Regions from separate parts of the Caloranaerobacter longqiensis genome, predicted to be linked through region 4. Evidence: riboswitches for the same ligand, from Rfam matches in the RefSeq annotation. Region 4 holds a riboswitch; each other region holds the start of a gene.
What was found. Region 4 has a riboswitch for cobalamin ahead of AB4Y15_RS09965 (ABC transporter ATP-binding protein). Riboswitches for the same ligand answer to the same signal wherever they lie in the genome.

Region 1: linked by a shared signal. The riboswitch ahead of AB4Y15_RS04865 (energy-coupling factor ABC transporter permease) and the one ahead of AB4Y15_RS09965 (ABC transporter ATP-binding protein) in region 4 are both predicted to bind cobalamin.
Region 2: linked by a shared signal. The riboswitch ahead of cobT (nicotinate-nucleotide--dimethylbenzimidazole phosphoribosyltransferase) and the one ahead of AB4Y15_RS09965 (ABC transporter ATP-binding protein) in region 4 are both predicted to bind cobalamin.
Region 3: linked by a shared signal. The riboswitch ahead of AB4Y15_RS07225 (aspartate-alanine antiporter-like transporter) and the one ahead of AB4Y15_RS09965 (ABC transporter ATP-binding protein) in region 4 are both predicted to bind cobalamin.

Annotation. Positions count from the first base shown of each region.
Region 1 covers NZ_JBFWFX010000004.1:29,498-38,908, forward strand. The annotation lists gene AB4Y15_RS04840 (Cof-type HAD-IIB family hydrolase) at 1-199, shown strand, start outside; gene AB4Y15_RS04845 (chemotaxis protein CheX) at 329-808, shown strand; gene trmL (tRNA (uridine(34)/cytosine(34)/5-carboxymethylaminomethyluridine(34)-2'-O)-methyltransferase TrmL) at 821-1,291, shown strand; gene AB4Y15_RS04855 (hypothetical protein) at 1,564-1,860, shown strand; gene AB4Y15_RS04860 (hypothetical protein) at 1,888-2,139, shown strand; cobalamin riboswitch at 2,551-2,738, shown strand; gene AB4Y15_RS04865 (energy-coupling factor ABC transporter permease) at 2,947-3,690, shown strand; gene AB4Y15_RS04870 (energy-coupling factor ABC transporter substrate-binding protein) at 3,690-3,971, shown strand; gene cbiQ (cobalt ECF transporter T component CbiQ) at 3,999-4,736, shown strand; gene AB4Y15_RS04880 (energy-coupling factor ABC transporter ATP-binding protein) at 4,765-5,604, shown strand; gene AB4Y15_RS04885 (RNA-guided endonuclease TnpB family protein) at 5,720-7,153, shown strand; gene cobI (precorrin-2 C(20)-methyltransferase) at 7,247-7,972, shown strand; gene AB4Y15_RS04895 (sirohydrochlorin cobaltochelatase) at 7,992-8,798, shown strand; gene AB4Y15_RS04900 (cobyrinic acid a,c-diamide synthase CobB) at 8,810-9,411, shown strand, end outside.
Region 2 covers NZ_JBFWFX010000010.1:75,618-85,028, forward strand. The annotation lists gene AB4Y15_RS09510 (heavy-metal-associated domain-containing protein) at 1-148, shown strand, start outside; gene AB4Y15_RS09515 (YHS domain-containing protein) at 330-611, shown strand; gene AB4Y15_RS09520 (Spo0E family sporulation regulatory protein-aspartic acid phosphatase) at 728-886, shown strand; gene AB4Y15_RS09525 (hypothetical protein) at 901-1,824, shown strand; gene AB4Y15_RS09530 (two-component system sensor histidine kinase NtrB) at 2,250-3,677, shown strand; gene hcp (hydroxylamine reductase) at 3,710-5,356, opposite strand; gene AB4Y15_RS09540 (CPF_0552 family protein) at 5,486-5,749, opposite strand; gene AB4Y15_RS09545 (MBL fold metallo-hydrolase RNA specificity domain-containing protein) at 5,839-7,470, opposite strand; cobalamin riboswitch at 7,677-7,855, shown strand; gene cobT (nicotinate-nucleotide--dimethylbenzimidazole phosphoribosyltransferase) at 7,959-9,005, shown strand.
Region 3 covers NZ_JBFWFX010000006.1:102,159-111,569, reverse strand. The annotation lists gene AB4Y15_RS07255 (YfcC family protein) at 23-1,441, shown strand; gene AB4Y15_RS07250 (hypothetical protein) at 1,771-2,253, shown strand; gene AB4Y15_RS07245 (hypothetical protein) at 2,319-2,801, shown strand; gene AB4Y15_RS07240 (DUF5412 family protein) at 2,850-3,251, shown strand; gene AB4Y15_RS07235 (DNA-3-methyladenine glycosylase I) at 3,324-3,896, shown strand; gene AB4Y15_RS07230 (4Fe-4S dicluster domain-containing protein) at 4,266-5,324, shown strand; cobalamin riboswitch at 5,467-5,664, shown strand; gene AB4Y15_RS07225 (aspartate-alanine antiporter-like transporter) at 5,803-7,038, shown strand; gene scpC (succinyl-CoA:acetate CoA-transferase ScpC) at 7,068-8,567, shown strand; gene AB4Y15_RS07215 (YitT family protein) at 8,592-9,411, shown strand, end outside.
Region 4 covers NZ_JBFWFX010000012.1:3,609-7,099, reverse strand. The annotation lists gene AB4Y15_RS09975 (hypothetical protein) at 91-357, opposite strand; gene AB4Y15_RS09970 (hypothetical protein) at 637-1,005, shown strand; cobalamin riboswitch at 1,177-1,352, shown strand; gene AB4Y15_RS09965 (ABC transporter ATP-binding protein) at 1,619-2,038, shown strand; gene AB4Y15_RS09960 (ABC transporter substrate-binding protein) at 2,074-2,346, shown strand; gene AB4Y15_RS09955 (hypothetical protein) at 2,784-2,990, shown strand; gene AB4Y15_RS09950 (spore coat protein) at 3,195-3,461, shown strand.

The DNA.
Region 1 (9,411 bases), on a different contig from region 4:
ATGTAATATATTAAATATTAAAAGTAGTGAAGTGATAGCTATTGGGGATAATTATAACGATTTATCAATGATAGAATTTGCAGGCTGTGGTATAGCTATGGGCAACGCAGAAGAAGAAGTAAAAAAGAAGGCTGATATAATTACGGATACAAATGATAATGACGGTGTATATAAAGCTTTAAAAGAATTAATATTTTAATAGTTGATAGTCGATAGTCAATAGTTATTATTTTATTGACTATCGACTAATTTTATAATTCAAAAAATAGAATAAAAATTATATATAGTAATCAATAATAGTATTAAATTAGGTTGAAGGAGTGGACATATGGATGATATTATAATAAGTGCCTTGATAAAATCAGGGCAAGAAATATTTTCCCAGGCAATAAGATTATTTGTGGAAATTGAAGAACCTTATATAAAAAAAGAGGTTGAGTTAAAAGATGATATAGGGATAATTACCGGTTTATCTGGTAATTTAAAAGGACAGATTATAATAAAACTCTCTGAGTCAATATCTAAAAAGATTGTATCGAGCATTTTAAATGATATTCCTATTGCTGAATTAGATGCTTCTTGTGTAAAAATATTATGTGATATGAATAATATGTTAATTTGTAATGCTATTTCAGATATTTATAATACAGGAATTGCAATTGATTTGTCTATACCAGCGTTGATATATGGGCAAGATATAAAATATATAGTAAGCGATGAAGTTATATACTGTATTCCATTTAAAGCAGGAAATGATACAATAGAGGTTAATATTATATTAAAAGATAATGATGATAAAAATTTATAAGGGGGTTTTTTTATGGCTTTAAATATTGTTTTAGTTGAACCTGAAATTCCACAAAATACAGGGAATATTGCTAGAACCTGTGCAGCTACAGGTACATCATTGCATTTAGTTAGGCCATTAGGTTTTTCGCTAGATAATAAATATTTAAAAAGAGCAGGATTAGATTATTGGCATATTTTAGATATACATTATTATGATAGTTTTGATGAATTATTAGAAAAATATGGAAAAGAGAAGTTTTTTTATGCAACTACAAAAGCGAAAAAAAGTTATACAGACATGAAGTTTTTTGATGGGTGTTTTCTTGTGTTTGGAAAAGAAACGGCTGGATTACCAGAGGAGTTGCTTAAACAGAATATAGATAGATGTATGCGAATACCAATGCTGGATAATGAGCATGCAAGATCTTTGAATTTATCAAATTCTGTGGCAATTATAGCTTATGAAGCTTTAAGACAATTAAACTTTCCTAATCTTAGATAAAAAACAGAGTATTTTAGACACAAAAAGCTGAACATTTTTATAATTTTATGAATATCAAAATTATGATTAGCTCGATATGGAGCTATTATTTTTTTAGGTTGATTTAACATAATATGACGAAAATTGCAGAAAAACGTCGGTAAAAAGTTGCATTAATGGTATTGACATGTAAAAGCGGTTTTGTATACAATGAACATAGATTTATGTAAGTTTAAAATTAATAAAAGGTATATTAGAAGTAATAGCAGACAAGAGAGGAAAGCTTAATTATGATGAAGGATAAACTTTTATTTGAAATTTTGAATACATTAGCAGATGATGGAGAAAACATCGAACAAATTGAACACTTGCTATCCTATTTTAATATAGAGTTTAGTAGAAAAAAGGTTAAAAAATGCTTAAATGAATTACTTGATAAGTCATTGATATATATAACATATCCTAATGGCAGTAGCAATGATTACTTTATTAAATTATCTTATGATAATAAAGAGATTGAGGATTATTGGTTTGAAATGACAGAAAAAGGACGTAAATTGTGGGAAAGAATTGAATTTAAATCAGAATAATTACAATAACTAAAGAGGAGATATGTTATGCAAAATAAATTTAATACATTAGATGAGTTTTACGACAACTTAAAGCGAGGAGGAGAAATAGAGTTTAGATATAAGGGTAAGGAATATTGTATAACACATCCAGAAGGTAAAATATCAATAATGGAAAAGTATAACTATGAGACGGAGAAATTATACGAAGATATTGAAGAAGTTGGAGAATATGTTATAGAGGATAAAAAACTAAAAGAGATAGTATCTAGTATTGAAATAATTTTTAGATGTTTTTGATAATTTTAGCGGGCTTATTGAAAAGATAGCCCACTTTAGCGTATTGAAGTATAAAACGGTATAGTTAAGGTTAACCATGCTCTTAGTGAGGAAAGAATGATAGAATACTTACAATATTACAAATACAAAATGGAGGGTTAAAGTGTGAGCGATTTAAATAGTGGGGATTTAGAGGCACAGGATGATTATGGACAGACGCCTTTATATGTAGCGGCAAGTTTAGGACATGTAGATATTGAGATAATTATTTAAAGATTGGCAAGTGATTATTAAAGTATGAAAAAATCAATAAGAATAGCTTTAATATTTTTTTTACAACCTTATAATCTTATACATATTACAAATAGGGGCAAAATTATATTTTATTGACAATTTCTATTATTATTTTTATAATAGAAATTGAAGAAAAACTTAATATTGAAGTTTTAAGGTGCTTCTTTATTTAAAGAAGTTAAAAGGGAAGTTCGGTGAAAATCCGACGCAGCCCCCGCTACTGTGAGCGAAGACGAAACCTTATTATGCCACTTGGTAAAACCAGGGAAGGCAAGGGAGTAGGATGAAGCGCGAGCCAGGAAACCTGCCTTAAAACTTTAGCAACAGCTTCGGAGGGAAGTGTGTGCGTTATTATTGATAGTAAAAGATGCACTTGTGTTCCCTAGTGTGTCTTTTATTATGTCTATTTAGCGAAAAACCTTGCATGCTGTTGCAAGGTTTTGTTTTTTTACAAAATATATATATCATAAATAATTATGGTATATGTAACTTTTTATTTAAAAAATATGAAATACATAAAAAGGGGGAAAAAATATGAAAAACAAAAAAATATTTTTATTCTTATCTATTTACTTTTTATATTTTCTAACACCAAATAATGTATATGCAATGCACATAATGGAAGGGTTTTTACCAGTTAAATGGACTATTATTTGGTTTATAGTTTCAATTCCATTTATATTAATTGGCATAAGGAGAATGAATAAAATATGTAAAGATGATATTAATATGAAAATGTTGTTAGGATTATGCGGTGCTTTTGTATTCGTACTCTCATCATTAAAAATCCCATCTGTTACAGGAAGTTGTTCTCATCCTACCGGAGTAGGTCTTGGTGCTATATTATTTGGGCCTATGATAGCAAGTGTACTAGCTCTAATAGTCTTGATATTTCAAGCGCTTTTACTTGCACATGGGGGAATAACTACATTAGGAGCAAATGTATTTTCAATGGGAATTGCTGGTCCAATAGCTGCATATGGAATATATAAATTATTTAGTAAAGGTAAAAAATCAAAAAGTTTAAGTATTTTTCTTGCAGCAGCAATAGGAGATTTAGTTACATATATTGTTACGTCAATACAGCTTGGAGTTGCTTTTCCATCTGAAATTGGTGGAGTTATTGCTTCTGTAACTAAATTTTTAGGTATATTTGCAGTTACACAAATACCTTTAGCAATAAGTGAAGGATTTTTAACTGTAGTCGTATACAATTTACTAACTCAATATAATAAGGATGAACTTCAACAACTGGCTGCAATAAGGGGGGAGAAATGATGTTTAAAAGAAATTTGTTAATTATCTTTATTGTTATAATACTTACTATTATTCCTCTTGTAGTAAAAAAAGATGCAGAATTTGGTGGAGCTGATGGTTTAGCTGAAGAATATATAAGTACATTAGATCCGGATTATGAACCATGGTTTAATAGTATTTGGGAGCCTCCAAGTGGAGAAATAGAAAGTTTATTATTTGCTCTTCAAGCAGCTATAGGAAGTGGATTTATTTTCTATTTCTTTGGTTACTACATGGGGAAAAGAAGGAGAATGGTAGATTAAATGATTTTGATAGATAAATATTCATATATGAATAATATTAGAAAAATTCATCCTATGGAAAAAGTTCTTTTTGGACTTTTTCCATTATTTACATGCATTATATCTAAATCATTATTTCTATATATTTTTGTGATTATTACTTTTTCATTTAGTATTTTAGTAATAGCCAAAATACCAGTAAAATATTATCTTAAAATTTTATTTATTCCACTTCCATTTTTAATTATTAGTTTTTTAGCAATTGCAATCGATTTTTCTAGAACTTATGAAGTTTTAGATTATTTTATAAAAATTAAATCCCTTTATATTGGATTAAGAAAAGAGGGATTAAATACAGGAATACATCTATTTTTTAGAGTTTTTGCTTCAATAAATTGTCTTTATTTTATATCTCTTACTACTCCAATTAACGATATAATATGGGTTTTAAGGCGAATGAAGTTACCTAAAACTTTTGTTGAAATATTCATGATAATATATAGGTTTATATTTGTTTTGTTAGATACCGCGAGTAATATAAAAAATTCACAACTTTGTAGGTTAGGATATAGCAGTATTAAAAGAGGATATTATTCATTAGGTAAACTTATAAGTAATGTATTTATAAAATCGTTTCACATTCATAGAATGTTGTTCCTTTCAATGATTTCAAGGGGATATGATGGTGAGATTAACGTTTTAGAAGAGGAATATGAATATTCATTTAAAAATAAGATTTTGATTTCCATATATTTTACATTTACTATAGTTATAGCATTCTTCTAAACAATTAAAGTTAATGGAGGAAAGTATATTGAAGAATATAATAATTTCCTGTGAAAAAATACACTATAAGTATCCTGATGGGACTTATGCACTTAAGGGTTTAAATATTAATATTGAAAAGGGTAAAAAAATAGGTATTTTAGGTCCAAATGGAGCAGGCAAAACTACTTTATTTTTTCATTTGAATGGGCTATACAAGCCAGATTATGGGAAAATATATTTTGAAGGCAAAGAAGTTGTATATGATAAAAAAAATCTAAAGTATTTAAGAAGTAAGGTTGGAATAGTTTTTCAGGATTCTGATGCTCAACTTTTTTCTTCAAGTGTATATGAAGAGATTTCCTTTGGTATTATGAATTTAAATATACCGATTAATGAAGTTAAGAGGAGAGTAGATTATGTAATAACTAAGCTTGGAATAGAAAATTTAGTTCATAGGCCTACTCATTTTCTTAGTGGAGGAGAAAAGAAAAAAGTTGCAATAGCATCTATTCTTGCAATGAGTCCTGAAGTAATAATTTTAGATGAGCCATTAGCTAATGTTGATTCAAAAGCTGCTGATGAAATAATTGAAATACTTAATCAGCTTAATAATGAAAATAAGACAATTATTATTTCTTCACATAATCCAGATAATATTTATTCTTGGGCTGATTATATATATGTATTATATGACGGTAATATTCTTGGCGAAGGTACACCATATGAAATATTTAGCAATGATAAATTAATGGAAATAGCGAATGTAAAGAAACCGATAATACTTGAATTTTATGAAAAATTAAGAGATAAATACCCAGAAATAAAAAATAAATATGGTATACCTAAAAATAAGGATGAATTATTTAAAATAATAGAATTAATATAAGATTTATGGAGGATAATTAACAGTTACAAAATATTTATAAAAACTTATAAAAACTTTAAAACAATTATAAATTCAAAAAGTAGTTAAGGAAGATTATAGAGGGAGTTAAAGGGAGATGAGTAAATCAGCAGATGAAAATATAAGAACATACAAAATGAGAATAAAAGACAAAAAATTCAAATCAAAGGTTATAGATTATATTTACAAGTATAGACATTTTGAAAACATGTATATAATACTCCTTAATCAAGACTATAAACAAAACATCGGAGATTTTAGGTTGTTAACTAACTATGAAATAATGAGAGCACTATTTAGAAGAACTACTCCGAAAAAGCTAGAAGAAAAGCTAACTTATATCAGAAATAAATATAAAAACCATCAAATAATGAATGACTTAATAAACTTATCTAAAAGACTTAAAATTCACAATTTAGTAGAAATAATGAAAAGAGTAAAATATCAATATAAAGGATTTTTTACTAGAGTTAAAAGTGGAGATTATAAAGCAAAACCGCCAAAACCTAAAAAACTATCAAAACTAACTAATTATACAATTCCATTAGATAGTTATAAAGGATTTTCATTAAAAAGAAAAAATCAGCTAGGAATAAACCTTAACAATAAAATGATAAGGACATATATAAATCATAAAGAATTAGAGAAAGTAGTAGGGAATTTAAAAAATATTAAAGCAGTACATCTTAATTTTTCAAACAGTGAATTGTACTTACTTTTCATATATGAAAAAGAAGAGAAAGAAATAAAAGAAAAACCTTACAAAAGTGCAGGGATAGATATAGGAATAAACAACCTTTTAAGTATATATGTAGACGATAAAGAAACACTAAGTTTAATAATAGATGGTAAAAAGTTCAAGACATATAACGCTAACTTTAATAGATTTATAGCAAAATTAAACAGAGAAATAAAGACTACAAAAGATAAAAATAGAAAAAGATATTTAGAAAAATATAGAACATATATTTACGAAAAAAGAAATAGATATTTTCATGATCAATTTCATAAAATCAGTAAAAGAGTATTAGAGTATCTAGAAAAACATGATGTAACAGAGATAATATTATCGGACAACCTAAACAATCTAAAAAATAATGGTAAGTGCAGATTGAATAAAACTAACAAGCAAAGCTTTATACAAATACCATTTGGAAAGTTAATAAGGTATATAGAATACAAAGCCAAAGGTTATGGAATAGAAGTAAAATTCGTAGATGAAAGCTACACATCTAAAGTAAGTAGCTTAACAGAAGATATAAAAATAATGCAAGAATTATCCCAATATAACCTTGATTTAACTAATGCTTTAAATGGGAAGCGAGTTAAACGAGGTTTATTCAAAGACAAAGTTATAAATAAAATAATTAATGCTGATTTAAACGGAGCGAGGAATATATGTATATTGGGCAATAGAAAAGCACAGCAAAAATACAAAATAGGAGGTGAAAACCGTTGGCTTATGCTTAAGCTGTGCAATCCTATAAAAGTAGAAAGCGACTTCGAGTTATGCAGGCTTATAGCCTCATAATAGAAGTATCGGATAAGATCTATAAATCTATAAAGATTTATAGGTATGCGTTGCTTTCTATAAGGTTTTTATAGATATAAGTCAACGGTATATATGAGAAAAGGTATATTTTATGGAGTGGGAGTTGGTCCTGGAGATCCGGAACTCATAACTATTAAAGCAAAAAAGATATTAAATGAAGTAGATGTAATAATATGTCCAGAAAAAAGAGAGTCAGCAGGGAGTTTTGCTTATAAAATAGCTAAAGAACATATAAAAAGTAATGCAGAAATAATGTATTTGACATTTCCCATGGTATATGATGAAAATGAGCTTCAAAACAAATGGGAAGAAAATGCTTCTATAATAGCAAAAATGGTGAACAAAGGCAAAACAGTAGCATTTATCACTTTAGGTGATCCTACTATTTATAGTACATATATGTATCTTTTGCATTATTTAAAGAAATACGATATTGAAGTCAAGACAATACCGGGAATTACCTCATTTTGCTCTGTATCGAGTAGTTTAAATATGCCCATAGCTGAATGGGAAGAAGGATTTAGTGTAGTTCCATTAAGAAAAGGTGATAATGACAAACTTAAAAGGGCTTTGGACAATTTTGAAAATGTTATAGTAATGAAGCCAGCAAATGATTGTAAAATTCTTGCTAATGAATTATTAAAAAGGGGGCTTGAAAACAATTTTGTTTTAATTTCTAAGTGTGGTACAGAAGAAGAGAGAATTATTACGGACATTAATGTAATAATTAATGAAAAAATTCCATATCTTTCTACAATAATAATTAAAAAGAATGGTTTGAAAATATATAAATATTAACTTAAGAGAGGAGAAAAAGATGAAAAGAGAAATAAACTCAAATAAGAGAGCAATTTTAGTAGTTAGTTTTGGGACTAGCTATGCTAAAACTAGAAAATTAACAATTGAAGCTACTGAAAAGAGGTTTGAAGAGGAATTTCCTGCTTACGATATAATAAGGGCTTTTACTTCTCAAACAATAATAAATATATTAAAGAAAAGAGATAATATTGAGGTTTTTAATGTAAAAGAAGCATTAGAATATCTAAAAAATCAGGGTTACTCGGAAGTAATTATACAGCCACTACATATAATAAATGGAATTGAATATGAAGAGTTAGTTTCAGAAGCTATGAATTATGTTAAATTCTTTGATAAATTTAAAATAGGCAGACCTTTGCTTACATCTACAGAAGATTACAAAGAAACAGTTAATGCATTAGCAAAGCAGTTTACAAACCTAAAAGAAAATGAGGCAGTAGTTTTTATGGGACATGGAACTTGCCACCATTCGAATGCTGCATATGTAGCAATGGAATATGTATTTAATGACTTAGGATATAAAAACGTTTTTGTGGGAACAGTTGAAGGATATCCTGAAATTGAACAAGTTATGAATAGACTTAAAGAAAATAATATAGAGAAAGTTACTTTAATGCCATTTATGCTTGTAGCAGGAGAACATGCACTAAATGATATGGCAGGAGAAGAAAGTGATTCATGGAAAACTATTTTAGAAAAGGCTGGATATGAAGTTGATGTATATTTACATGGATTAGGTGAGAATAGAGGAATACAAAACATTTATATAAGACATGCATATGAGGCAAAAACAATTGTAGAATGAGGATGATATTTATGAAAATGCCAAGATTTGTAATTGGTGGTACTCAAAGCGGCGTTGGCAAGACAACAGTATCTGTAGGAATAATGAAAGCTCTTAGTAAAAGAGGTTTAAATGTGCAACCTTATAAAATTGGTCCAGATTACATTGATCCTGCTTTTCATAGTTTTGTAACAGGTAATAAATCTAGAAACCTTGATAGCTGGATGTTAGAAGAAAGGGCAATAAAGGATATTTTTGTAAAGAATTCATTTGACAAAGATATTTCAGTAATTGAAGGGGTAATGGGACTTTACGATGGCTTTGGAATAGAAAAAGATAATGGCAGTACGGCACATGTATCTAAAATTTTAAAGAGTCCTGTCATATTAGTAATAGATGGAAATGGAGTATCGTCTAGTGCCGCTGCACAGGTGTTAGGATATAAATTGTATGATGAAAAAGTTAAAATTAAAGGAGTTATTGTAAATAATGTTTCGGGGCAAAAACATTATGAATTGATTAAAGAGGCTATAGAAAAATTTACCGGAATTAAATGTGTAGGGTACTTAAAAAAGAATATAGATATTAAACTCGAAAGTAGACATTTAGGATTAATACCAACTGCGGAAGTAGA
Region 2 (9,411 bases), on a different contig from region 4:
AGAACTAGAAAGTGTATGCGGAGTTAAAGCTGCTAATGTTGATGTTGCAGAGAAAAAAGCAGTAGTAGAGTTAGCACATGAAGTGGATGACTCTAAATTAATAAAAGCAGTTGAAGAAGCAGGTTATGAAGCTGTATCAATAGAGTAATATAGAGCTCCTTTTACAGGAGCTCTTAAATTGTTGACAAAATCCCTGCATATATTAAATATTTGCAGGGGTTTTGTTAACAATCTTCAGATATAAATTTTATTATTTTAAATTAGAAATTATAAAACTGGCATATAAATTGCAATATTATTTGAATATAAAATTAAAGGAGGAATTAGTTATGAATATATTATTAGCTATAGGATTTGTAGTATTAATGATTTATATGATGAGAATGGGTGGAGGTTGTTGTGGAGGACATTCTCATGAAAGACATATGCAACATAAAAGTAATGGTCATACTATGCATAAAGAAAATCATATGAATTCATTAGAAACAGCTAAAGACCCTGTATGTGGTATGTATGTTAGTAAAACTGACTCAATAAGAAGAACTATTAATGGCCGCACATATTATTTCTGTAGTAGAGAGTGTGAAGAAAAGTTTATTAGAATGAAATAATTTTGTAATACTAAATAATACAGTACTTGTGTTATATGCAACACTTTTATAAAATCGGTGAATAAAATCACATTAAAAGAAAATTTTATTCTATAAGATATGGCGTAAAAGTGGAGATGGATATTGTGTATTTAATATATAGAATATCTATATTAAGAGAAAAACTAAATAAAGCTATTAAAAATCAAGAAGATTATGAAATCATATATAAATTAAGTGTTGGATTAGATCAATTAATAGTAGAATATTATAAATTATATGAAAATAATGGTTAGTATGGGAGGTAGACATGGCAAGGGCACTAAGTATAATAATTACAATAATAATTATTGCATCTTCGTTTATTTATATAGATAAGAAATCTTCCAGTAGAACAAATAATGAGACTTCTCGAACAAAAATTGAGAAAGTCGAACAGACACTTATTCAACAGGATAAGAAATTAGACGATAATAAAGAGTATAATGATAAAAACATAGATAAGAACATAGATAAGAACAGCGAAGTAGAAGATTTAGATATGGAAAATGAAGAAAAAACTTCTGATGAAAGTTCAATTAATATATTAGATAAAAAATATCAGGATAAAACGGATAAAGATGAATATAATGAAGTGATAAAAGAAGATAATCAAGAAATAACAGAACAAGACAATCAAGAAACTGATATAGAAATTGATGAAGAAAATATTTATATAGAAGATATAAATAATAACGATAAAGCAGATTATACTCAAGTAGAGGATCAAATAATAGATGAGGAGCAAATATCTGAAAATAGTTATTATGAAGAAATATACTCTGATGAAAATATAAAATATATTAGAACTGATTTTCAGAATGATGTTTATGTAGATGTTGTTTTTCTAAATTTATTTTTAGATAATGAAAATTTAAAAGAAAATCTGGTATTTGATGTATTTTTAAATACTCATACTTATAATATTTCTGAAAATAACTTAGAACAGAAAATAGTATTAAAAAATGATAAAGGGCTAGAAGTTAGTGAAAATATAGAGTGGCTTCCTGTAGGTATACCTGAAGGACATCATGTTTTTGGTAAATTAATTGTTCCTAGTAAAGTTAACGGACAAAGTCTAATTGACAATAATACAGAGTATTTAAAAATTATTATGACAGATGTAGCAGGTGCAGAGGAAAGAGTTTTTATTTGGACCAAAGAAGAGGTAAATTTCAAAAGTTTGGTTAAATAGTTTGGGTTAGATTTCAAGTAAAGTTTACGAAATTTAAAGTTTGGTTTAGTTTTTATACTAAATTTTTGCCGTGCATTTGCTTTTATTTCTATAATTTTAATTATAAAGTTTATTAACAGTTTGAGGATAGATTATAAGTCTGTCCTTTTTATTTTGTTAGGGAATTATAAAGTTTATGTATTATAATAACTATTAGAGATATTTTTTATAATCCATAGGGAATTATAATAAAATCTTATATTTAATAAAAAAATTAATGTTGATTTTATTGAAACTTTGTCTGGCATGCTTACATGCCAGAGTCGTTATATACCTTGTTAAATTGTGAATAATTTTGAATATAAATTCCGTTTATAGATATAGGTAAAATCATCTTTATAATTTATTTTAAATCGAAGATTTTGTTCTATTAAAGGAGAATTAAAATGAAGAGATTTAATAAAAAAGAAATAATGGATATTATTTTTATTAGTATAAGTATTGTGATTATAACAATGCTTCACTATTCAATTATACCAGCTAGATGGGATATACACGATTTTCACAGGAGATTGTTTTATATTCCTATAATAATTTCTTCATTTAAATTCAGATTAAAGGGAGGTCTATTTACATCAGTAATAGTTTCTATTTTATATGTTACGCCTTTAATCTTTCCAGAGATATTATCATTAGAGAAAATAAATATGTCTATTTTAAATCATTTTTTAGAAATAATTATGTTTGTTTTTATAGGCACGGTTACTGGATTTTTAGTTGAAGCAGATTTTAAAAAGAAAAAGATATTGGAGATACAAATTAGAAAATTGACCGATCTTGAAAATTTTACTCAAAATATATTAGATAGTATAACTAATGTTCTTATAGCAGTTGATAAAGATTTAAAAATACAATTGATAAATAAAGAAGGAAGAAAATTGTTAGATTTAGATGAAACATGTATAGGGAAAGGATTAGATATTCTATTTACAGAGTATGATAAAATTGAAAAAATACTAAAAGATGTACTGGCTTTTGATAAAAAAGTGAATATCGTTACTAAGTGTAATTCAAAAGATAAAACTAATATTTATGTAAAATTATTTGCTTATCCATTGCATAATATTCTAAATAAAATAGAGGGAGTTGTTATTGTACTTGAGGACATCTCGGAGATTAGGAAATTGGAAAATCAAGTGAGAAGAGCAGAAAAACTATCAGCAGTTGGACAACTTGCGTCTGGTATTGCTCATGAAATAAGGAATCCATTAGGGATTATAAAGACTATATCTCAGACTGTAATTAAAGATATAGAAGATGCTGAAATAAAAGAGGGGCTTGAAATTATAGTTCATGAAGTAGATAGAGCTAATATGGTAATTAAAGGATTGTTGGATTTTGCTAAACCTAATGTAAATCAGATTAAAAACCAAAGCATAGATAAACTTATAAAAGAAGTAATTATGCTTACTAAAAAGTATGCTCAACAACATGATGTTAAAATTATTTATACGTCTGAAGTAGACATAGAAATATTAATAGATTCAGAAAAAATAAAACAAGCTTTTATAAATGTTATATTCAATTCTGTGCAAGCAATGCCTGAAGGAGGTTATTTAAACATAAGTTTAAATATAAAAGATGGTTGGGTTAAGGTGTCATTTGAAGATAATGGCACAGGTATACAAAGAAATGAACTTGAAAAAATATTTGAACCATTTTATACAACTAAAGATACTGGAACTGGGCTTGGATTAGCTATAACTCATAGAATTATTGATGAACATGATGGATATATTGAAGTTTCTAGCAAACCAGGAACTGGTACAAAATTTGATATTTTTTTACCAATTAAAACTATAACTTCTAAATAAAAAGGCTATCTCGATAGAGATAGCCTTTTTATTTAGCCTAATATTTCTTTCATATCAGCTTCTGCATTTGAAATAGGTTTTATATTGAACTTATCAACTAATACTTGTAATACGTTTGGTGAAATGAATGCTGGTAAAGTTGGTCCAAGATAAATATTTTTGATATTTAATGATAATAATGTAAGAAGAATACATACTGCTTTTTGCTCATACCATGATAGTATCATTGATAGAGGTAGTTCATTTACATCACATTCAAAAGCATCTGCAAGAGCAACTGCTATTTTTATAGCTGAATAAGCGTCATTACATTGACCTACATCCAATAATCTTGGGAATTCTCCAATTTTACCAAAGTCTTTTTTATTAAATCTATATTTTCCACAAGCTAATGTTAAAATTATTGTATCCTTTGGTGTTTTTTCAGCAAATTCAGTATAATAATTTCTTCCTGGTCTAGCACCATCACATCCACCTATTAAGAAGAAGTGTCTGATATCACCTTTTTTTACAGCCTCAATAATTTTATCAGATAGGCTTAATACCGTATTATGTCCAAATCCTACTAAAATTTTCTTTTCTTCTTCGTCTTCTTGCCAACCACCAAGCTCTAAAGCTTTTTCTATTAAAGGTGTAAAATCTTTTTTACCATTTACTTCTTCTATATGAGCTACATCTGGCCAACCTACTATGCTAGTAGTAAAAATTCTGTCTTTATAGCTGTCTCTAGGTTTTTGTAAACAGTTTGTTGTCATTAATATTGCACCAGGTATGTTATCGAATTCTTTTTGTTGGTCTTGCCATGCACCACCGTAGTTACCAACTAAATGCGGATATTTTTTAAGTTCAGGATATGCATGAGCTGGTAACATTTCTCCGTGAGTATAAATATTTATACCTTTACCTTCTGTTTGCTCAAGAAGTTCTTTTAAATCTTTTAAGTCGTGACCAGAAACTATTATGAAAGGTCCTTTTTTCTTAGTTATTAATACTTCAGTTGGTTCAGGATTACCATAGGCACCAGTATTAGCACTATCTAATAATTCCATACACTTGAAGTTAACTTGACCTAATTCCATATTTAGATTAAATAAATCATCTATAGTTAAATTATCATTTAAAGTAGCAGCTAGTCCTTTATAGAAGAAATTATTTACAGTCTCATCAGTTTTACCTAAAACATAAGCATGGTGTGCATATGCAGCCATTCCTTTTAAACCATAAATAAGTAGTTCTCTAAGTGAACGAATATCTTGATCTAAGTCTTCATCAGCCATTATTCCAACTTTTTTTGCATCATTTATCATTTCTTCTTTTGTTGAAGGTACTTTGTAACTTGCAGCGTCTGGAATAGGTCCTTCAATATCTCCAGCTAATTCTTTAAGATTTTCTTTTACTTCAGCAGCTTTCTTAATATATTCAACAAATCTTTCGGCATCAAAGTTAACATTAGTTAAAGTAGCAAACATTGCATCCATAACAAACTTATGAATTTCTTCATCAATTTTTTTGCCTTTTTCTAATGCTTTCTGCCCATAAAAACCTATTCCTTTTAGTAAGTAAATAAGTAAGTCTTGTAGAGCTGCAACTTCTGGGTCTTTTCCACAAACACCTATTTTAACACAACCTTTTCCACCTGCTGTTTGTTCACATTGATAACAAAACATTTGATTATCCATAACTAACCATCCTATTGTCTTTCTTTAATTATAATATACCCAAAATTTAAAAATAATTCAGTGATTTGAATCACAAAAAGAAAAAACCTTCTATTAGCTTGACTAATAGAAGGTTTGATTGATATAAGATTAATAAGAGAAATCCATTTTTCTAACTACAACGCCATTTATCGCACTTAATTTTTCTTCTAATTCATTACATTTATCACCACAATTATTAATTAATTCAAGTAGTATTAATCCTTTTTCTGTACAGTTATTATTATCTTCTGCTTGTTGATGTAGACCTAATCTAGTTTTAATAATACATCCGTAATCAGTCAATATTTTTTGTACTTCAGATACTTCCTCGAAACGATTGTCAATTTGCAGACCTAAAATTATTTTTGACATATTATCCCTCCATATATATTTTTTTAATTTTATCATAATATTATCAAAAAACTATTTTTTTAAACATAGTTTGAATATAAACATACATATTAATCTCCTAAAAGAATACTGATATCTAGTAATTTCTGCTGTAATTCTATAAGTTTATTTTTCAATTTATCATAATCTTTTTTCAATATCTCTTCATCAATAATTTTTTCAGTATTAGCAATTAAAACTTCAAACTGATTATATACTTCTTGTAGTTCTTTTTTAATGTTTTCTTTCTTTTTAAGAGGTTCTAATATTTCACCATGATAAACTTTTGCTTCATTGTCTTTAAATTCATAAATATATCCCATATTTGGTATGATAGTATCGACTTTGTAGGTTTCTTTAATTAATTCTGCTAATTTTTTGGCTGATTGCTCTTCACCGTGAACTACAAAGACTTTTTCGGGGAATTTTTTGAAACCTTTTAACCAATCCATTAGACCTTTTTGATCAGCGTGGCCAGAGAAACCTTCAATACTATATATTTCTGCTAAAACGCTTATTTCTTCTCCTAATATTTTGACTTTTTTTGCACCATCTTTGAGCATTCTGCCTAAAGTACCTTCTGCTTGATAACCTACAAATATAACACTATTTTCTTTTTTCCAAAGATTATGCTTAAGATGATGCCTAATTCTACCAGCAGTACACATTCCACTAGCTGAAATAATGACTTTTGGATAATTATATTCGTTTAGTCTCATAGATTCTTTTTGGTCGTTAATAAAATAAAGATTTTCAAATTCAAACGGATTATCTCCGCTTAGTATGAGTTTTTTGGTTTCATCATCAAAACAATATGGATTGTCTTTAAAAACTTGAGTAGCTGAAACTGCCATTGGACTGTCAACATAGATAGGTATTTTTTTATATGTTTCCATGATGTCTAAATTCTCATAATAATTGTTTAATTCATAGATTAATTCTTGAGTTCTTCCTACAGCAAACGAAGGTATAATAACTGTACCGCCTCTAGATACGGTTTTATCTATTATTTCTATTAATTTATTAGTCCTTTCAGCAACGCTTTCATGTAATCTATCGCCATATGTTGATTCTATAATTAAATAGTCTGCTTCTTCTATAAGTTCTGGGTCTCTTAGTATAGGTTTGTTTTTCATTCCTAAGTCGCCAGAATAAACTATTTTCACTGTTTTGTTTTTTTCTGTAATCCATAATTCTATTATTGAAGAACCAAGCAGATGACCAGCATCTCTAAATCTGACTTGGATATTTTCGTTTAGATTAATTTTTTGATTATATAAAACAGGTTTAAAGTAGTTTAAACTTATATTAGCATCTTCTACCGTATATAGAGGGTTAATAGGAGCTTTACCGGCACGTATACGTTTCCTGTTAAGCCATTTTGTATCTGATTCTTGTATATGACCACTATCTAATAGCATGATTTTACATAAATCATAAGTAGCTTTTGTACAAATTATTTTACCTTTAAAGCCTTCCTTTACTAATTTTGGAATTCTACCACTATGGTCTATATGAGCATGACTAAGCAAAACAAAATCAATTTCAGAAGGATTATATTCAAAATCCTTGTAATTTAGTTTTTCTAGTTCTTCACTACCTTGGAACATACCACAGTCGATTAAAATTTTGTATTTATCTGTTGTAATTAAGTGATTAGAACCTGTTACAATTTCAGCAGCTCCATAAAAATGTATTTTCATTCCCACTCCTCCTAACTCTGTTGTGTTGTTTGTCCAATTGTAAACCGTTTAATATATAAAATATATACCCATTTATTTCTACATAAAAAAACAAAAATCCTCTTTAGGGACATAAATCTAAAGTAGAATAGATAAAAATAGAAAAATTTATTAGTATTTAGCAGGAATTTTTTGAAATACATAGAATATATCCTTTTAGTATACAAATTAATATAAAAATTATAGGTGCCCGTTTAGGGAGAATAGGGAATGGAGTGGAAATCTCCAGCGGACCCGCCACTGTGAAGGTGAGCCTTTAAACATGATGCCACTGGATATTAATCTGGGAAGGCGTTTAAAGGTGTTGAACCTGAGCCAGGAGACCTGCCTATAATTTACATAAAACTCATGGATGATGGTAAAGTTCATGGTTTGTTTGTCATGCACAAATAAACTATGAACTTTTTTAGTTATAAGAAAATAAATATAGAAAAGAAGGGGGACAAAATATGGATTTATTAAAACAAACTATTAGTAAAATTGGAGAACTCGATAAGGAAGCTATGGCAAAGGCAAAAGAAAGGGTGGATAATCTTATTAAACCGCCCGGGAGTTTAGGAAGATTGGAGGAGATAGTCATTCAGCTTGCAGGAATAACGGGGGAACTTTATCCAAAGGTAGATAAAAAAGTGGTTATAGTTATGGCAGCAGACCACGGCGTTTTTGAAGAAGGAGTTGTAGTATTTCCGCAGGAAGTAACAGAAATTCAAACTAGAAATATGGCAAGAGGGGTAACAGGAGTTTGTGCATTAGCGAAACAAGCTAGAGCTGATGTAGTACCTGTAGATATAGGTGTGAAGGTAGATATAGATGAGATTGGAATAATAAGTAGGAAAGTAAAGTATGGAACAGATAATATGGCTAAAGGGCCTGCTATGAGTAGAGAGGAAGCCATAAAATCTTTAGAAGTTGGAATACAAGTTGCTGAAGAACAGATTAAAAAAGGAAAAAATATTTTGGCAACTGGAGAAATGGGAATATGTAATACCACTCCAAGTGCGGCGATTGTTTCGGTTATATGTGGATATGATCCTTTTGAAGTAACGGGAATAGGAGCTAATTTTCCAGTAGAAAGACTTGAATATAAAGCTGGAGTAGTGAAGAGAGCTATAGAAATAAATAATCCTAATCCGAAGGATGGGATAGATGTTCTTGCTAAAGTTGGAGGGCTTGAAATAGGCGGAATGGCTGGAGTGATGCTTGCGGGAGCAGCTAATAGGGTGCCGGTAGTGATAGATGGATTTATTTCTCTGGCAGCTGCTCTTATAGCATGTACTATAGAGCCTAAAACTAAAAATTTTCTTATACCTTCCCATGCATCGAAGGAAAAGGGAGCAGTATATGCAGCAGAGTTTCTTGGACTAAAACCAATGCTTTACATGGATATGAGACTTGGAGAAGGAACGGGGGCAGTACTTGCTTTAAATTTAATTGAGGCAGCTACGTATATGAATAATGAAATGATTACGTTCGCTGAAGCCGGGATACCAGTATAAAGATACAAGGGGACGGTTTTTTGTTTCCTTTTTATTTCTATCAGGATGTAGTAGAACTATTTTGTGTTACTAATATTATCTTCTAGATATAGATTTTAAATAAAATATAGATGAGCATAGTTTCTAACACTTTTTAAAGTTAGAAACTATGCTTTATTTAATTTTAAACTATTTTACTTTTATATAAAACCAATCATATAAAAATAAAGAATATTTGATATTCCATATATATATTATATAATCTATATTAGATAATATAAACAATTATAGTTTTTTAAATGGTTGCAGGTTTTTACAAAAGATAAGACTAATAAACAGGTTTTAAAATTCCACATAGTTAAATACTCTAGAGACGAAAGAAATTGTTTGTATGTATGGGATAGTGTTAGCAAGAGTACTATAATAG
Region 3 (9,411 bases), on a different contig from region 4:
TTAAGAATGAGGAGGGGTACCAATGAGAAAATTTAAAATGCCAACAGCATATACCATTTTATTTGCAATTATAATAGCTGTAGCAATATTAACATGGATTGTACCAGCAGGACAATATGATTATGTTGATCCTAATGCTGCAAAGAAAGAGCCGATTCCTGGTACTTATCATATTGTTGATAGAAATCCACAGGGATTTAAAGAAGTAGTAATGGCTCCTATTAAAGGATTTTATGATGCAGTTGATGTAGCTTTATTTGTTATAGTAATAGGAGGATTTTTGGGAGTTGTTATGAAAACAGGTGCTATAGATGCAGGAATAGCTAAAATAACAAGAGACTTAAAAGGTAAGGAAAAATGGATGATTCCAATTCTAATGATACTTTTTGGTTTAGGTGGAACAAGTTATGGTATGGCAGAGGAAACTATAGCCTTCTATCCATTACTACTCCCTGTATTTATAGCAGCAGGATACGATTCTGTAACAGCTATATCAGTTATAATGTTGGGAGCAGGTGTAGGAGTACTTGGTTCTACTGTAAACCCATTTGCAACAGGAATAGCATCAGGATTTGCAGGAATTTCGTTAGGTGAGGGCATTGGATTAAGATTATTAATATTAGTAGCAGGTGAGTTGGTAACAATTTTATTTGTTATGAGATATGCAGAAAAAGTAAAAAAAGATCCGACAAAATCTATTGTATATGATATGTGGGAAGATAATAAAAAGTATTTTTTATCAAAGAGTTCGGAAAACGAATTCCCAGAATTAACTGGCAAGAGAAAGTTTATATTAGGTTTATTTGCTTTAACTTTTATAATCATGGTATTTGGAGTTATTCCTTTTGAAGATATGGGAATTACGGCTATTCCGACTTTGGGATGGTGGTTTGGTGAATTAACTGCACTATTTTTAGTATCCGCAATTATTATCGGATTAGTTGCTGGTATGGGTGAAAAAGAACTTGTATCTGCATTCGTAGAAGGTGCACGTGATTTATTAAGTGTTGCATTAATAATTGGGGTATCTCGTGGTATTACTGTTATAATGAATGCAGGAAATATTACAGATACTGTGCTTAATCTAGGAGAAAAGACTTTATCACAAACAGGTTCTGTATCATTTGCTATTTTAACATATCTATTCTATATACCATTGTCTTTCTTAATTCCATCAACATCAGGTTTAGCAACATTATCAATGCCTATTATGGCACCATTGGGAGATTTTGCTGGAGTTGCAAGACATATAGTAATAACTGCTTACCAATCTGCATCCGGTATTGTTAACTTAATTACTCCTACTAGTGCTGTTGTTATGGGTGGTTTAGCTATAGGTAGATTATCTTACGACAAGTGGTTAAAATTCACATGGAAGCTTTTGGTAATATTAATGATAATAATTATTGCTGCATTAAGTCTAGGAGTAGTAATGAGTTAATTTATATTGGAGCAATATGCCTTCTGGATAAAATAGTCCAGAAGGTATTTTTTTTACCTAATACAATCACAAACAACAAAATAATCAATATCAAACTAATTTATCCAGTAGTGAAAATTGCAGAAAAATGTCGGTAAAAAATGACATCAATGGTATTGAAGACCTTATTATACTTTGTTATAATGATAACATAGATTTATTTAATAGATGGGTGTTACTATTTTTTTAAGAGTGCGAAGAATAGTGAAAATAATTCTAAGTAAAAGAAGTGAATTTTCTTAAACCTCTCATATGTAAGCATATGAGAGGTTTTCAATAGGAGGATTATTATGTTAAAGAACAATTTAAAGGTATTATTATATCATTGTGTAATAATAATAATAAGTTTTTGTTTATGTTTTCCATTTCTTACTATGTTAAAAGATGCTAAAGAAATATATGTTCCAATATTACATGGTTTATGGGTATTATTCTTTGCATTTCTATATATTTTGGCTGGTTTAAAGCTAGATATAGAAAACCCTCCTAAATATGATTTTTTATCTGTATCTATTTTGGTTATTATAAATGCAGCATTAATACTGACTATGTATATAGTTTCAGCGGGTAAAATGCTTTTAGAAGATGAAATTTATGGTATTTATCGGGCTCCTATTGGCATTTTTAACTTTCCATTCCAATTATCGATTTTACAGCTATATTTACCGTATTTAATCGAAAATCTAATAATTAGATTTTTAATAATAATGTGGCTACCGTCTTTATTTATGTTTATTGGAATTAAGCTAAAAAGAAGGCATAGTTTGGTTTAATTTTTGTAATATAGAGAAATTTCTCATATGTAAGTGTATGAGAGGTTTTTGACAGGGGGATTATTATGTTAAAGAACAATTTAAAGGCATTGTTATATCATTTTATAATAATAATAATAAATTTTTGTTTAACAATACCTCTTCTCATCATAGCAAAGCATATTAAAGAAGTATATTTTTTAATATTATTCGGTTTATTGGGATTATTCTCTGTATTTTTATATATTTTTGCAGGTTCAAAGTTAAATATAGAAAATCATCCTAAATATGATTTTTTATCTGTATCTATTCTAGTTATTATAAATGTAGTATTAATGCTGACTATATATGTAGTTTCAGATGGTAAGGTACTTTTGAAAGATGAAAGATATGATTTTTATTGGGGGCCTATTGGCTTTTTTAATTATCCATTCCAATTTTCGCTTTTACAGGTATATTTGCCGTATTTGATTAAAAATCTATTAACTAGATTTTTAATAATGATGTGGCTTCCATCTTTATTTATGTTTATCGGAATCAAATTAAAAAGGAGACGTAGTTCGGTTTAATTTATAAAAAAGTAAATTATTTGTGTATTTAATAGGGAGATGTTAAGATTGAGAAGAATAGTGAAAATAGTTTTATTAGTAATAATTATAATATTTTTAATAAAACTTTCTAATAGACCTTTAGTCATATACTTTGATTATTATGATCCGAGTTCACTATTCGATGGAGAATTAGTAAAAGAAGTATATTCTCCTAATAAACAATATATTGCTAAAGCATATATAATCGAAGGGAAAAAGGAATTGACTATTAAAGTAGAGCTAGTGAACACTAAGACGAAAAAGATTAAAGTAATATATTGGAGTTGGGATGAAGGAAGCGATCCTATTATTAAGTGGTTAGATGATGAATATATTTTAATAAATGGAAGGAAGATGAATGTAAAAACCAATGTTTTTTATAAAAAAGTCGATCCAGACGATAAATATAAAGAAACCTCTCATATGTAAGCATATGAGGGGTTTTTTGATATAATATCAATTAAGAATTGATAAAATTAATATTGAATAGGGGAGATTAGAATGAAAAAAAGATGCGGTTGGGTAAATGATGATCCAATATATATAAAATATCATGATGAAGAATGGGGGATACCTATCCATGACGATAGAAAACTATTTGAATTCCTAGTATTAGAAATGTTTCAAGCAGGTCTTAGTTGGATTACAATACTCAAAAAAAGAGAAAATTTTAGAAAAGCATTTGATAATTTTGATCCTGTGAAAATATCAAAATATGAAGAAAATAAGATTGAAAAGCTAATGGAGAATAAGGGTATTATTAGGAATAGAAAGAAGATTGAAGCAGTGATTAATAATGCTAAAGCTTTTTTAAAAATTCAGCAGGAATTTGGAAGTTTTGATAAATATTTATGGCAGTTTGTTGACAATAAGCCGATAGTAAATTCATGGGCAGATGACTCTTTAATACCTTCTAAAACAAAGTTATCTGAAAAGATAAGCAAGGATATGAAGAAAAGAGGTTTTATTTTTTTTGGACCTACAATTTGTTATGCTTATATGCAAGCAGTAGGAATGGTAAATGACCATACTAAAGATTGTTTTAGATATAAAGAAATAATTGAGAGATATTAGTTTGTTGACAAAGTAAATTATTTATGAAAATAACACTCATGCGAAAAAATTTAGAAAAAACTTAAGGCTCAAATTTTTAGAAAATCCTAACGCGTTGGGTGAGTCGTCCTGACTCTGAAAGCTAGCTTAATTTAATTATTTTAATTTTAAATATGATTTTCGTAATGGATTTCAACAAAATTTACATTGTAATTAATTTAGAGAATTTTGTTTAAAATTTTCACCTAGTTTTTTTACTAAATTCTTTCAAGCATTCGCTTTTATTTTCATAGATATTTTAAAAAATAAGTTTGTCAACGATCTGATATTAGTTTGTTATATAATTGTATTATAAGTTGTAGGAAATTATTATTTAATAGGAGTGTCTATATGAAGAGGATAGATGAAAGAGATACAATGTTCGCGAGGATGAACTATAAAAAAGGTACGCCTCAGTATGAAGATTATTATAAAAGAAATAAAGACAAAAAGGAAATAGATGATGATATTAGGAATAGACCTCAAATATGTGGAGAAGGTACAGCTACTTATAGTCCAGTAAATTCGCCAATTGCAGTAGCAAACTTCAGATTTCTGGGAGATATAATGAATTATGTGGAAGGAGAAATTAATCCCGTTAAAGTTGAAGTTAATGCTGAGAATATGACAAAAAGGATAAAGGGATTAGCTAAGTATTATGGAGCTAAGCTAGTTGGAATAGCAAAAATGAAAGAATATCATTATTATAGTCATAGAGGTAGACAAGATGATGTATATGGTCAAGAAGTAGAAGCTAAACATCCTTATGGAATAGTTTTTGCAGTTGAAATGGATAAAAATATGATTAATAGAGCACCTCAAGTATCTGAAGTGATAGAAACATCAAAAGCGTATGTAGATGCAGCTATAATAGGAATGCTTTTATCTTATTATATTAGGGAATTAGGTTACGATGCAAGAAACCATATGGATGGTAACTATTTAGTCGTAGCTCCACTTGTAGCAAGAGATGCAGGAATTGGCGACATAGGAAGAAAGGGAATAATAATAACGAGAGAGTACGGTTCAAGGGTTAGATTAGGGGTAGTTACTACAGATATGCCATTAGTACCCGATAAGAGAATAGATTTTGGCTTAGAGGAATTTTGTAAGATATGTAAAAGATGTGTAAGAACATGTCCGGGCAGAGCAATTCCTTCAGGTGATCCAGTAGAGATAGATGGAGTAAAGAGGTGGCAGATAAAACAGGAAGATTGTTATAGGATGTGGAGAAGTCTAGGTACTGATTGTGGAATATGTATAAGTAGTTGTCCGTTTAGTCAAGGTATAGACCTAGAATTAATAGATAAAATAAAAGATTCAAAGGAAATAATCGATAAGGTATTAAAAGAACATGATGAAAAATATGGTATAAGACCATATATAAAAGACCCACCAGAGTGGCTTTAATTTGAATAAAATTTTGGATTTAAATAAATTATAAAAATGATTTTGTTCTAATTTTTTATGGATTATAAAAAGTTTAAAAATTTTGTTTTTTTTTAATATTCATTGACAAGTTGCAATTAGTTTAATAAAATGTGATTGGAAATAGAATACGGAGCTCTATGGTGCTTATGATAGATGTCATAAGCTTAAAAGGGAAGTTCGGTGGAAGTCCGACGCGGTCCCGCCACTGTGACGAGGAACACAGTTACACAAATGCCACTGTTTCTTTTAATAGAAATGGGAAGGCAGTAACTGTGTAATGATCCGGAGCCAGGAGACCTGCCATAGGGAACAATACCGTTTTTACCCACGAGGATGGGGAGGTATTATGAGTAGTATAGGCCGATTTATGCTATTTTAGAGGCGGTTATTTATTGCCATAATACACCTTATTCCCAAGTGGGAATAGGGTGTTTTTTCGTTCGAAAGGGGAGATAAAATGGATTTAGATGTTACAAAGTTTATAACTAATCCTTTTGTGTTGATGTTCGCTTCGGTTTTTTTGGGGCAATTATTAGGTAAAGTTAATTTTGGCAGATTTAAACTCGGCAGTTCTGGAGGATTGTTTACTGGACTTATACTAGGATGGTTTATATATAAGAATTATGCACTGCCGTATAAAGGTTTAGAACAGATGCCAGCATATGCTAAAACAATATTAAAACAAGGAGTGATTTCAAGAGATTTTTTCTTATTTACTCTTATATTGTTTGTAGCGGCTGTGGGACTTTTGGCTTCAAAAGATTTGGACAAAGTGTTGAAGAAATATGGGGTTAAGTTTATAATTTTAGGAATTATTATTACATTTACAGGGGCATTTGTTACTTATATTATGACTTTGATAAGTAAAGGACAAAATTTATTTGCCATTTCTGGGGTGTATACAGGGGCTTTAACAAGTTCTCCAGGTTTGGCTGCTGCACTTGAATCTGTTTCTATTTATGGTAAGGAAGCAGAAAGTATGGTTGGATTTGGCTATGCGATTGGCTATATACCAGGTGTTCTTATTGTTATTTTAGCTATGCAGTTTATGCCATTAATTTTTGGAATAGATATTAATAAAGAAAAAGAGGAATTTTTTAAAGAAATGTATTCATCTAAAGAAGAGAGTATTAAAGACAGAGAAGTACAATTTGATTTGATAGCGTTTGTTTTTGTATGTTTATTTGGTGTATTTATTGGGAATTTAAAAATATATTTGGGACCTACAATAAATTATTTTAGTTTAGGTACAACAGGTGGAGTTTTAATATCGTCCCTATTGCTTGGCTATATAGGTAAAATAGGCTTTTTAAATTTCAGAATGAATAGCAAGGTATTGAGTGTAATACGTGAATTGGCACTTTCTTTTTTCTTAACTATAGTGGGATTAAGATATGGATATTCTGCTTTAACATCGCTTACAGGTTCAGGGCTATATTTAGCCTTAATAGCATTAATTTGCGGTTTTTCTTCGATATTTGCTGGCTTTATTATAGGAAGATATGCATTCAAAATAAATTGGATTGTTTTGTCGGGGGCACTTTGTGGAGGTATGACGAGTACTCCGGGGTTAGGGGCTGCTATAGATGCTACAAATTGTGATGATGTAGCTGCTGGCTATGGAGCAACTTATCCATTTGCACTTTTAGGTATGATTATCTTTACTATTATATTGTATAAACTTCCAATTTAATTTTAATGAATTAGTAAGGAGGGGTGGGTATGCTTGATGATAGAATCAGAAATAAAGAATTATTAAGCAGGATAATGTCTGCAAAAGAGGCTGCTATGTTAATTAAAGATGGAATGAATATTGGTACGAGTGGTTTTACTCCATCTGGTTACCCTAAAGCAGTTCCATTAGCATTGGCTAAAAGAGTTAAAGAAACAGGTGAAAAAATAAGAATAGGTTTACTAACAGGAGCATCTGTAGGGGACGAATTAGATGGTGAGCTTTCTAGGGCTGGAATTATCGCAAAGAGATTGCCATATCAGACTAATGAAAGTATACGAGATTATACTAATAGCGGTGGTTGTGAATTTTTAGATATGCATTTGAGTCATGTACCCCAATATGCGAAATATGGATTTCTAGGGAAAATAGACATTGCAATAATCGAAGCTGTTGCAATAACAGAAGAAGGGCATATAATACCTTCTACATCTATCGGTTGTTCACCTACATTTGTGCAAATGGCTGAAAAAGTGATTGTTGAGATTAATACAAGTCAACCTCTTGATTTAGAAGGTATGGCTGATATATATATTCCCAATGATCCACCTAACAGAAAACCGATACCTATTGAAAGGGTAGATCAAAGAATTGGAACTCCATATATTCCATGTGGTTTAGATAAAATAGCAGCGATTGTAATAACAGATATTATAGATAATGTTAGACCTTTAGCCCCGATTGATGATATTTCAGAGAAGATATCAGGATATCTTATAGACTTTTTAGAACATGAAGTGAAAGTAGGCAGACTTCCACAAAATTTATTACCTTTGCAATCAGGTGTTGGAAGTGTAGCAAATGCAGTTTTAGCTGGGCTTTTGAAATCAAATTTTGAAAATTTAGTCTGTTATACAGAAGTAATTCAAGATTCAATGCTTGACCTTCTTGATTCAGGAAAGGTATTATTTGCTTCAGGTACTTCTATAACTCCTTCTAAAGAAGGGCTTGTAAGATTTAAAGAAAGGATTAAATCATATAAAGATAAAATAATTCTAAGACCTCAGGAAATAAGCAATAATCCAGAAGTAATAAGGAGATTGGGTGTAATAGCGATGAATACTGCCATAGAGGCTGATATTTATGGGAATATTAATTCTACAAACATATTTGGTTCAAGAATGATGAATGGTATAGGTGGTTCTGGTGATTTTACTAGAAATGCATATATTTCTATTTTTACAACTCCATCTACTGCTAAAAATGGAGCTATATCTTCAATAGTTCCTATGGTTTCACATCATGACCATACAGAGCATGATGTGATGGTAATAATTACAGAGCAAGGAGTAGCAGATTTAAGAGGCTTAAGTCCAAAGGAGCGTGCTAAAGTTATAATAGAAAATTGTGCACATCCTGATTTTAAACCAATGCTTAAAGATTATTTTAAAAGAGCACAATCTGGCAAATATAAACATATTCCACATATACTAAGTGAAGCATTATCATGGCATGATAGATTTTTGAAAACAGGTACAATGAAAATATAATAACTTTGGAGTTGAGGTGATGTTATGAGAAATATATTAAAGGATTATATCATAATAAGTATAGGAATTATTATTGTAGCTTTTGCATTAAGTTTTTTTCTTGTGCCAGCAGACTTGGCGGTTGGTGGAATTACAGGACTTGCAATGGTAATTAAGAGTATATTTCCTTCAGTATCTATTGGAGCTTTAATGTTTATTATGAATTTAATATTATTTGTTGTAGCATTTTTGCTAATAGGTAGTCAATTTGGAGCAAAAACGATATATGCTAGTTTTGGACTTTCAGGAGCCATGTGGGTTTTTGAAAAATATTTCACTATAAATGGACCAGTAACAGATGATATATTATTAAACTTGTTTTATGGTATTCTTATCCAGGGAATAGGTATGGCGATAATATTTTATCAAAATGCTTCAACTGGTGGTACTGATATTATAGCTAAAATATTAAACAAATTTTTCTCGATAGATATAGGTAAATCACTATTAATGGCTGATTTTGTAGTTACACTGTTAGCTGTACTTACTTTTGGAACTAAACTAGGATTATATGCTTTATTAGGAGTAATAATGAATGGATTTGTTATAGATAATGTAATAGAAGGGCTTAATGTTAAAATGAATGTTACAGTAATAAGCTCAGTTCCTGAAAAGATAAAGAGGTTTATAACAGAAGAGCTTGGAAGAGGAGCTACAATTTATTATGCAGAGGGTGCATATACGAATAAAACTAGACCTGTTATAATGGCTGTTATGAATAAAAAAGAATTTATCAGATTAAAAAGCTATATAAAGAAAATTGATAATAAAGCATTTGTTACAGTATCTACAGTACATGAAGTAT
Region 4 (3,491 bases):
TTTTGGGGATTGTCAAGATTAATTTATATAGAAAATTGCGTATCTTATTTGAATTTTAAAAAAAAGAGGCATCTAATATAGATACCTCATTTACTTATCCTTTTTCACTGCAACATATATATTAAAAATTAAACCAATAATCAATATATACATAACAAAATCATTAATATAATATTGAGAATACCCAATTATTTTTGTCCCAAAGAGATTCACTGCCATATCTTTTAGCTTTTCACTCTCTAAAACTAATCCAATACTATAATTCAACCTGCTTACATAAAATATTTTTAATAGGATAACAGCAATAAATAAAACCGCATTAACTATTGAAACTCTCTTTAACACTATCTTTCCCACTCCTAAATATCCAAAACTTTTTCAACTCGTCCAAATTTACATCCATTATATAACAAACTTTTGAGGGTATCAATACCATTTATGTTATCATTTTTCGAATCCTTCTTCAAATTTCATTATATTATGCCATATTAATGTAATATATGTTTCAAAAAAGTAGCATGTTATTATATAATTAATTAAAAAATAGTTTTCACATAGTCTATCATGCCTTCGTTTTATAATTTAATTACTTTTTAACAAATCAAACAACATAAAATTTAAAGGTGATTGCATGCTATGTTAGGTATAAAATTTATAGATAGAAACTTAATACTAACTATAATAGCCTTAATTCCAGTATTTGATATGATATATGGTATAATAAATGCAAAAAAAATAATGCTAACTCTTAGAGAAGAAGTCAAAAATGAGCATAGAGAGGAATATGAAGAATATATTAGAAATTTTATACATCTAATATCTACTATTTCTTTTATTATAATAGATAATACAGTTTTAAGACTATTAATTGCTATTGTTTACTTATTGATAGGATTTATATATGCTGTTGTATACTTTAAAATTAGTGAAAAGAAAAATGAAAAAATCCTTTTTGTGATTTTAGCAACTATCTATTTAGGAATATTTTTAGTCGCAATAGTATAAACATTCAGCAGGAAATAAGGAGACAATTCTCCTGTTTCCTTTTAGATACACTAGAACCATCCCCCTGTATCCTTCTGTTCCCTTGTTTCCTTTGAAATTCATTAAATTTATATAATATAAAATATATTTAAAATCATATCTTTTTATGATATGATAGGTTATGTAAAATAGAATATAGGAGAAAAAATAGGTTTTTATATTAAAAGGGAAATCGGTGCAAATCCGATACAGCCACCGCTACTGTGAGTGGTTACGAAATCAATATATAAGCCACTGGGTTGACTGGGAAAGCATTGAGAGTAGGATAATCCACGAGTCAGGAGACCTGCCTATTTTTTTTTACGAGAAGTAAACCTTCGGTGGGAAGGGGTACTTTTATTTGTTATGTTTAAAATAGCAAAATAAAGCCCATACCTTAAAGAAGGTTATGGGCTTTTTTCATATTAACTTCATAAAAATCAAGGTGATACTATGGCAGAAAACAAAATCGTAAACAAAAATGTAATATTAATCTTATTTTATTATTTTAACTATAATAAGTTTTTTTATAAGCGTAGGCAATGGAGCAGTAAAAATTTCACCTATATTTATTAAGAAGAAAAGAAGGTGTTAGATGATTGGAATTAGAGCTGAAGGACTTTGTGTTAACTATGGAAAGAAAGAAATATTAAAAGAAGTCAATTTAAAAGTTAATGACGGGGAACTAGTTTCAATAATAAGACCTAATAGTTCGGGAAAATCAACTCTTCTTAAAGCATTATCAAGATGTTTAAAACCATCTAAAGGTAATATATATTTGGACAATGAAGATATTTATTCTATTAATACTAAAAAAATAGCCCAAAAGCTAGCAATTTTACCTCAAATTAAAAATATTTCAGCAGATGTAACAGTAGAAAATCTCGTATCATATGGCAGATATCCGCATCTTGGCTTTAGAAAAAGACTTCTCAAAGAGGACAAAGAGATAGTAGACTGGGCTATAGAAAAAACTGGGCTTCAAAAATTAAGAAAAAGATTTGTACCAAGATAAAAGAGATGTAATTTGAAAACTTAATATGTATCTTAATGGAAAAAATAATTCAAGAAGATCCTGATTTTATTTTTGTTCAAACTATGGGCAGTGATAAAGAAAAGATATTTAAAAAATTAAAAAGCGATGTAGAATCTAATCCAGCTTGGGCATCATTAACAGCCGTAAAAAATAATAGATACATAATCCTTCCAAAAGATTTATATCTATACAAACCTAATGATAGATATGCAGAAGCATATGAAAAATTAGCGAAAATTCTTTACCCTGAAGTATTTAACAAAGAACAAAATCTTCATTTTAAATAAATTAAGGCAAATTTTGTTGAAATCCATTACGGAAATTATATTCAAAATTATCTATAATTTAATAAGGAATACAATTTCCTATGGATTATAAAAAATTTCAGCTGCACAAAGCTAAATTTCAATTTTAAAAATTGAAACTTAGCTTTATTTTATTCATATTTGCAAACATTTTGGATACAACAGAACCATCACTTTGTTTCTTTCCCTTTGTTTTCAACTTCCCTTTTTTTCAATTTAAACTATTTTATTGTTTGCTATCTCTTTTTTTCATGCTATATATTTTTTATTAAGTAAAATACTAATAATGAATGGATTTTAAATGATAGTCGATAGTTAATAGATTAATAACTACCAACCAAAAATCAGATGTTTTGGTAAAATTAAGTATTTAATAGCGAATTACGAAAAGCCAATAAATCTAAATCGGAGGTATTGCCATGGCAAATTTTAATTCTAAGCTAGATTATAGAACTCTCTCATTAATCGAAGAACAATTAAGACAAGAAAAACTACTATATAAAAAATACTTAAATTATGCAGAAATGTGTTATGATAGCGAGCTTAAAAACTTATGCTACAACGCTAGTAAGAGACATAAGAAAAATTATAAGAAAGTACTTAGCTATTTAGTTGATAGCCGATAAAAAAATTTAAAATATAAAATTAGTCGATGGTCAACAGTCAGTAGATTAGCTGGATATCGTATAAAATTAGGTACTAGTTACTTGATACTAGAATTAGAAAACAAAGCAAGAAAAAATTAGGTACTAGGTACTAAGCACATAATATTTAAAATTTAGAATTTAAAATTTAAAATTTAAAATTCATATGGTCAGGAGGCATACCTCATGTATATTATTAACAATTTATCAGAAAAAGAAATATTAAATGACTTAGTATTGTCGGAAAAGGAATTAGCAATTTCTTATAATAATACAATTGTTGAATCAACTTGCCCATTTTTAAGGAAAATACTATCTGAATGTCTAAACGATATTCAAGATATTCAATATACAATATATAATATAATGGATGAAAGAGGATGGAATAGAAGCCGTCTAGTAAATAAATCAGATTTACTTAATACAGTAGAAAAATTTCAATCTATACAATAAATAAAAACCTCCGGTTTTTTACCGGAGGTT